2 regions of the Spartinivicinus ruber genome follow, and region 1 is predicted to be linked to the other one. Evidence: predicted binding sites of a transcription regulator. Region 1 holds the regulator's gene; the other holds the start of a gene.
The links. Region 1 encodes FliA, which starts transcription of late flagellar genes. Its sites were predicted from a motif close to CTAAAGTTNNNNNNNNNNCNGCCGATA; they were not measured.
Positions count from the first base shown of each region.

Region 2: G4Y78_RS16485 (flagellin N-terminal helical domain-containing protein) is a predicted target of FliA. The motif match lies at 2,327-2,353, and genes of this name have one in related genera.

Region 1 covers NZ_CP048878.1:2,444,631-2,448,850, forward strand. Annotated here, with positions in the region: gene flhF (flagellar biosynthesis protein FlhF) at 1-416, shown strand, start outside; gene G4Y78_RS11475 (MinD/ParA family protein) at 628-1,449, shown strand; gene G4Y78_RS11480 (RNA polymerase sigma factor FliA) at 1,461-2,198, shown strand; gene cheY (chemotaxis response regulator CheY) at 2,292-2,672, shown strand; gene G4Y78_RS11490 (protein phosphatase CheZ) at 2,682-3,470, shown strand; gene G4Y78_RS11495 (chemotaxis protein CheA) at 3,483-4,220, shown strand, end outside.
Region 2 covers NZ_CP048878.1:3,599,862-3,604,081, forward strand. Annotated here, with positions in the region: gene G4Y78_RS16480 (flagellar protein FlaG) at 1-75, opposite strand, end outside; gene G4Y78_RS16485 (flagellin N-terminal helical domain-containing protein) at 171-2,225, opposite strand; gene G4Y78_RS31550 (flagellin) at 2,543-4,102, opposite strand; partial or broken gene G4Y78_RS31730 (flagellin N-terminal helical domain-containing protein) at 4,175-4,220, opposite strand, start outside.

The sequences.
Region 1 (4,220 bases):
GGCTAAACCACCAAGACCCTAAATTGCAGCTACAATTATCTATATTAAATCAGGTACGCCCAATGGTGAGAGGGTTGCTTGTGTTATCGACAACTAGTCAGCAACAAGTGCTACAAGTGGCTTATAACACTTATAGCCAGACTCGGTTGGTAGGTGGTGTATTAACGAAGTTGGATGAAGCTTCCAGCCTGGGTGAGACGGTTGAGCTACTAATGGATAAACATCTTGCGGTTTCTTATATCACTGATGGACAACGAATTCCGGATGATATTCATCAAGCTCGGGCTCACCAAGTGATCAGTCGCGCGGTGGCACTCAGCCAACATGCTGAATTAGCAGACAGTGAATTAATGTCTGCTTATATGCAGGCTAACCCAATGGCAGCAACAAGCCCTGTGCAAGCAAATGTGGGTTAGTGTCCATTTGTATTTAGTGGGGTCCTCTAAAGTAAAGGATATGACAATAATAATTACGGAGCTGAGAGGGGTAGTTCACCGTTAACCTTTGTTAAGCTATTCCTTATTTAACTGTATTCGACAGTTGTAGAGTACAGCCAAGGTGAATCGGCTGTTGTTGAACTAATCTCAAAGCCATTCATTAAGGAGATAAACCAGGATTAATCTTCATATGATCAGACATCCAGTACAAGTCGTAGCGGTGACAGGAGCAAAAGGGGGCGTAGGTAAAACAAATGTAGCGGTAAATTTAAGTATTGCGTTGGCTGAACTAGGGCGTCGGGTGATGTTATTGGATGCCGATTTAGGGCTGGCAAATGTGGACATTTTACTGGGATTATCGCCTACTCGAAATATGGCTGATGTATTGGAAGGCCGCTGTGATTTAAAAGATATTATTCTCCCTGGCCCTGGTGGCGTACGTATTATTCCTGCTTCTTCTGGTACCCAAAAAATGACTGAATTGAGTTCGCAAGAACATGCAGGGATGATTTCTGCGTTCAGTGAGCTTAGCCATCAGTTGGACATGCTAATTATTGATACCGCTGCGGGTATTTCTGACACGGTTATTAGCTTTGTGCGGGCTGCGCAAGAACTCATTATTGTCGTTACCGATGAACCCACTTCCATAACTGATGCTTATGCCATGATTAAGCTATTGCACCGTGATTATGGCTTATTGCGGTTTCGAATCGTGGCCAATATGGTGAGATCCCAGCAGGAGGGCCATAATATATTTAATAAACTGGTCAATGTAACCGACCGATTTTTAGAAGTGGCGCTGCAATATTTGGGTGCTATACCGTGGGATGAGGCTGTACGGAAAGCGGTCTTGCGCCAACGCGCGGTTATCGATGCTTATCCTCGCTCTAAAGCGGCCGTGGCAATTAGAGCACTGGCACAAAAAGTGGACGCCTTTCCCCTTCCGTCATCTCCTCGTGGGCATTTAGAATTTTTTATTGAAAACCTGGTGGCTGGTGAGGCTGGTCGATAGTAGGCAATTATATGGCGTCGAATGAAGCAGGTTTGTATTCAAAGTCAGGACAACAATTTAACCAGCAATTAATTGAGCAGTATACTGGTTTAGTGAAGCGAATTGCCCATCATTTGGCAGCACGATTACCTTCGCAGGTGCAGTTGGATGATTTATTACAAGCGGGCATGATCGGCCTGTTAGAAGCTGCCAAAAAATACGATGGGAGCAAAGGTGCGACCTTTGAAACCTATGCTGGAATTCGAGTTCGTGGTGCGATGTTGGATGAAATTCGCAAAGGAGATTGGGTACCACGTTCTGTTCATCGTAATAGTCGACGGATTACTGAAGCGATCAGTGCTTTAGAAGCAAGGTTGGGACGAGACGCAAAAGATTCTGAAATTGCAGAAGAATTAGGATTAGGCTTAACTGAATACCATCAGCTGTTAAGTGATACAGCTTCAAGTCGGCTATTTAGTTTTGAAGAGTTACTGAGTAGCCAAGATGGAAGACATACTTGGGTAGCGGATCAACAACAATCGTCGCCGCCAACCAAGCATCAAACTGAGCAGTTTAAAAAAGCACTGGCTAATGCCATTGCCACGCTACCGGAACGAGAGCAATTATTGCTTTCTCTTTATTATGACGAAGAGCTTAACCTCAAGGAAATTGGCATGGTATTGGGGGTGAGTGAGTCTCGCGTCAGTCAGCTTCACAGTCAAGCAGCCGCTCGACTTCGAGCTCGCCTGAATGACTGGGCAGTTGAATAGACTGGCACCCTCTTAATGACCTACTAGACTAGTAAGTTAGATGTTCAGCACAAACATCAATGTGGCTTGATGGAGGTCGCTTTGGACAAAAATATGAAAATTCTAATCGTAGATGATTTTTCTACGATGAGGCGGATCATAAAAAATCTGCTTCGTGACTTGGGTTTTACAAATACGTCAGAAGCAGATGATGGGCAAACCGCTCTACCGATGTTGCAAAGTGGTGGTTTTGATTTTCTGGTGACTGACTGGAATATGCCAGGTATGACTGGCATTGATTTACTTAAAGCAGTTAGAGCAGACCCAAAATTAAATTCACTGCCTGTTTTAATGGTAACTGCCGAGGCCAAGCGGGATCAAATTATTGAAGCAGCTCAGGCAGGTGTGAATGGCTATGTAGTAAAACCTTTTACTGCTGCAGTGTTAAAGGAGAAAATCGAAAAGATTTTTGAGCGTGTTGAAGCAGGTGGTTAAGAGGTATATATGTCGCTGCTCGATAAATTAAAAGACCATGCGCCCACTGAGTTTGAAGTGAGCCTGAAAGAACAGGCTCAAAAAATGGTGGAGCATTTGGAAAAAGGCAATTTAAAAGATGCCATCGAAATCATCCATGAAATTAATGAAGTTAGAGATAAAAGCCTGTATCAGGAAGTAGGTCGGCTGACGAGAGCACTACATGAATCCATCCGAAATTTTCATGTGGAGGCAGGATTAGCAGGTGATGATAAAGAAGCGATGTCTGACATGGTTGATGCTTCTGACCGTTTAGAATACGTAACAAAAATGACCGAGACAGCGGCAAATACCACCATGGATTTGGTTGATAACTGTATGCCGATTGTTGATGAATTAAAATCAGATGCTCACAGTTTAAGGGATGAATGGACTAAAATTCGCAAGCGGCAAATGAATCCTGATGAATTTAGAAAACTCTATAAACAAATGGATGAATTTTTAGATCGCAGTGAAAAACAAGTTAATGAAGTCCATAGTAATTTAACCGAAATTTTAGTTGCACAAAACTATCAGGATTTAACTGGACAAGTTATTAAAAAAGTCGTTGAGCTTGTTCAACAAGTAGAAGACAGTTTGGTTGATTTAGTTAGAATGGCTGGTCAGGTAGATAAACTGACGGGTACTGAGCATGAAATATCCGCAATCAAAGAAGATTCTATTGCTGCCGAAGGCCCACAAATAAAAGCAGAGGAACGGGTCGATGTTGTATCAGGCCAAGATGATGTTGATGACTTGCTTTCTAGTTTGGGGTTTTAGGGGAGCTGTCTCATGAGTTTTGAGGCTGATGAAGACATCCTACAGGACTTTTTGGTTGAAGCTGGAGAAATCTTAGAACTGCTGTCAGAACAGCTGGTCGATCTGGAAAATCGACCTGATGATATGGACTTACTAAATGCCATTTTCCGTGGGTTTCATACTGTTAAAGGAGGGGCTGGTTTTCTTCAGTTGAATAATCTTGTTGATTGCTGTCATGTTGCAGAAAATGTTTTCGATATTTTACGTAATGGTCAACGGTCAGTTTCTACGGAATTAATGGATGTTGTTTTACAGGCACTTGATACCATCAACGAAATGTTCAGCCAGGTACGTGACCGGGTTGAGCCTACACCTGCTGACCCTCAGTTATTAAAAGCGCTGGCTGATTTAGCTCAACCTGAAGGTGCTGCACCTGCTGCAGAGGCCCCTGCACCAGAGCCTCCTCCACCTCAACCAGCAGCCCCTGCGCCAACCGCTGCACCTTCGGAATCACCGGCAGCTGGGGGGGAGGGGGAAGATATTACGGATGCGGAGTTTGAAAAACTGTTGAATGCGGTGGCAGAAGAGCCTACAGCCACTGCCAAAGAGTCTGCAAAGCCAGCAGCTTCAGTGGCTGGGGGTGATGAAATCACGGAAGATGAGTTTGAAGCATTACTAGATCAATTGCATGGTAGTGGCCCGGTGAGTACTCCAGGAGCCCCAGCCCAACCAGAAGTATCTGAAACACCTCCTCCTGCACCAGAACCTACA
Region 2 (4,220 bases), 1.2 Mb from region 1:
GGGGGGCAGTGAATGTGGCTTTGTTGATACTGCCTCCATTTTCAAGGTAGGCGATGTCAGATCAACCTCTTTCATATCTCACCTCATCACCTCACAAACACCAATACCGACACTGGATAACCAGTGTCGGCCCGCACCTAAGTTAAATCTATTACTTTAGTGATATGTCACTACTGTAACAGAGATAAAACTTGCTGCGGCCTGGCATTAGCCTGAGCCAGTATTGAAATACCAGCTTGTTGTAATACCTGAGCCCGTGAAAGCTCAGCTGTTTCTGCTGCAAAATCCGCATCCTTAACCCGAGAATTTGCCACAGATAAATTTTCACTGTTAATGGTTAAATTGCTAATTGCTGACTGGAATCTGTTTTGAATAGCCCCAAGTGTACCTTGCTGCTTTGCTACCTGCTGCAACGCATTATCAACAGCAGTGATAGCCTTATTTGCACCAGCGACTGTTGAAATATCCACATTTTTTATTAACTGCCCATCCTCTGAACTAGCATAAATACCAGTCGACAACCCTGCTTTATTAATGCCGTTAGATGCATTGTTGGTAGTTAGAGTAATTTTTCCTGCTGAAGATAATTCAAAACCACCAACGTTAGTAGTAACAATACCAGCAGCAAAACCAAAATCAGCTTGGTTAGCACCTGCAGCCAGCACGATGTTTCTGCCATCTGCTGCAACAAGTTTAAAGGAATCCTCAAAAACCTCAGCACTTACGCCAGTTTCACCTGACCTTAAATTAATCGCATCTACTACCAATTGTTGCACTTCAGATACACTATCAGCCGCTGATTTACTCAAATCAATGGTACTACCATTAACCACAATACTACCAGTTTGTGCTGCATCACCTGTTATTGTCCCACCAAATACCGAATTTTCGAGCACTTTAGCAGTAACCCCAGTTTCATCAGATAACCGGTTAATGGCAGCAACTTTGGCAATAGCACTACCACTGGCACTGGCTGTTGATGCCGTATCATCTGTCGATAATGATGGGCCTACTGCTATACCATTTATAACTAGATCACCTGTAGTAAGGGCTGCTGTCGTATTATCACGACTGACGATGACACTGTTGCCACCGCTGAATGTGCCTGCTTGTAGTCCAGCATTCACTAATCCATCACTATTCGTTGTACTGAGAGTAATATCACTGCCATCATCAGAAATTAAATTAAAGGTTCCTGTATAAGTACCTGCAGCACTTATACCTACAGCGGCAGCAATACCATTAGCACTATCAGCAAAAACAATATTTCGGCCATCATCTGCGACTAAAGTTATACCTGTATCCACACTACCTGTATTTACAGCTCTTACACCGGTTTGTGCTGACTTTTGGTTAATGGCATTTACCACTGCTTCACGGTTAGTATCGGCATCAAGGTTAGTGTCAGAAGAAACTGAAATGCTAACACCATTGATAGTCAGTTGATCACCTGCTGCTACTGTTCCATTCGTTGCTGCAACACCGGTGTAACCGACTTCATTAGCATTTACTGTCGCCGTAACACCTGTTTGATCAGCAACTTTATTTATAGCTGCTGCTTTAGCAATGGCACTCATTTCCTTACTTGCAGTAGATAGGGCATCATCACTTCCCAGGCTTGAGCCAACAGCAATACCATTAATTATCAAGTCCCCACCATTTAAAGCAGAGCTTGTAGCGGTACGTTGGGAGGAAACCCCATCTGTTGCAGCACTTCCCATTTTATCGGTAGTTGCCCCATTAATATTGACGCTAATTGCTTCCCCTACATTTGCCCCAGTTTGAAATCTCGCAGCAGTAAAAGAGCCATCAATTAATTTCTGGCCATTAAAAGCCGTTTTTTCTGCTACAGACTGTATTTCAGCAACTAACTGATTAACCTCATCGTTTAATGCCTCTCTATCAATATCAGTATTAGTGGCATTAGCTGACTGGACTGCCAACTCACGAATCCGCTGTAAATTCGAACTTATCGATGCTAAGGCTCCCTCGGCGGTCTGAGCTAGTGAAATGGCATCATTTGCGTTACGTATTGCCACTGATGTACCTCTAATTTGTGTATCAAATCGAGTCGATATGGCTAAACCGGCAGCATCATCAGCTGCTCCGTTAATTCTCAAACCAGATGACAGCCGCTGTAACGCCTGACCTTGAGCCGCTTGAGAGTTATTTAAATTTCGCTGAGCAATGAGGGAAGCAATATTGGTGTTGATGATCTGAGGCATGCTGTGTTCTCCTTATTAACCTCTAACAAATCCAGGTCAGAGGGCCTACGCGATGTCTCAGCTTGAAACTGAAGTGTCGCGGCTAACCTTCCTGTTTTGGTTAGCGGCAATAAAGAGAAAAAGTTTTAGATGTTTTCGTGATCAAAAACATCATTAATATTAATTACCTTAAATCACTAAAATTTATATTTGCTTCTCAATGACTTACAGCGCTCTCGCTCTAACTTGCCTCCTCTCTTTAAATTAAACGCCCTTTTCTTTATGGCTAAAACCGGGCTTGGTTAACAAGCCCGGTGTTTTTATTACCGTATTTATTATTACTGAAGGAGTGACAACACCTGCTGAGGTCTCGCATTGGCTTGTGCCAATACTGAGATACCAGCTTGTTGTAGTACCTGTGCCCTTGATAGTTCAGCCGTTTCAGCTGCGAAGTCCGCATCTCTAATCCGTGAGTTAGCTGCTGATAGGTTCTCACTACTGATCGATAAGTTATTGATGGTAGATAAGAACCGGTTTTGTACCGCACCGAGTTCTGCTTGCTGGGCCGAAATTTGAGCTAGAGCATTTTCCACAGAGATTATGGCTTCATTGGCTCCTACGACAGTTGACACATCTATATCCTTGACCAATTGGCCATCTTCTCCTCCACCAAAGGTACCGATCTGTAAGCCAGCACTAACAATGTTACCTGTATTCGTCGAAAGCTCAAATTTACCTGCTGAGATTAGCGAAATTGAACTTTGAGTGGTTGCAACTGCAAAGCCAGAGTTACCTGCCGTAATCCCTGTCAATGAAGTTACATCAATGTTACGGCCATCATCAGCAATTAGCCTAAACTGAGTTGCTCCAAAGGCTTCTGCCCTTACGCCAGTTTGTCCAGAGGCATTATTAACCGCTGTGACAATGATATTTTGAATATCACTTATAGAGTCAGTGTCTGAGTAGGAGATACTAATGCTCGTACCATTGATTGTCGCCGCACCACTCTCAGCAGTACCAGCTGTAATGGCTGCACTCACTACAAATGTTGCATTAGCTGTTGCAGTTACCCCAGTTTGATCACTGACTAAGTTGATAGCCGCAGCCTTGGCAATCGCACTAGCATTATTTTGAACACTGGATGCTGTATCAAATGACGCCTGAGTAGGACCAACTGCAATTCCGTTGATCACTAGATCACCTGTCACGAAGGCATTTGCATCAACCACATCGCCTACCGCGCCACCATTAACACCACTAAAAGTACCAACCTCAAAACCCGCATTATCAATATTGCCAGTCGTTGTATCCAAGGTAAAATCGGAGCCATCGCGGGAGATGAGAGAATAAGTTCCAATATACGTAGTGCCTGGAGCAGCTCCTCCTGTAGCTAACCCAACCGCGTTAGTTGTAACAGAGCCATCAACTAATACTATGTTTCGGCCATCTTCGGCATCCAGAGTTATTCCAGTAGTTGCGTTACCATCAAAAGATGCAACAACCCCTGTTTGACCAGACTTTTCGTTAATAGAGTTCACCACACTTTGCAAATTAGCCTGTTCAGTTAGGTTTTGATCCACAGCAACTTCGATCGTCACACCATTGATTAACACATTGCCATTTTTATCACCAGCAGCTGACGTAAATGCTGTGCCAAGCACAGTTGTACCGTCAACAGTAGCAATAATTCCTGATTGATCAGATACTTTATTTACTGCTGCAGCCTTAGCAATAGCACTTTGCTCCTGATCCACCGTTGAAAACTTATCATCTACCCCTGAAGAAGCTCCAACTGCAATACCATTAATCACCAAGTCACCTGCCGCTAATGCATTGGCGGCAATGCGATTAGAAGAAAATCCTGCTTCTAGTGCACTCCCCAAACTTTCTGTAGTCACCTTTGAAACAGTTACATCAATCGTGTCTCCAAGGTTCGCACCAGTTTGAAAACGAGTATCAGTAAAAGAGCCATCAAGTAGTTTTTTACCATTAAAGTTGGTTTTTTCTGCCACATTC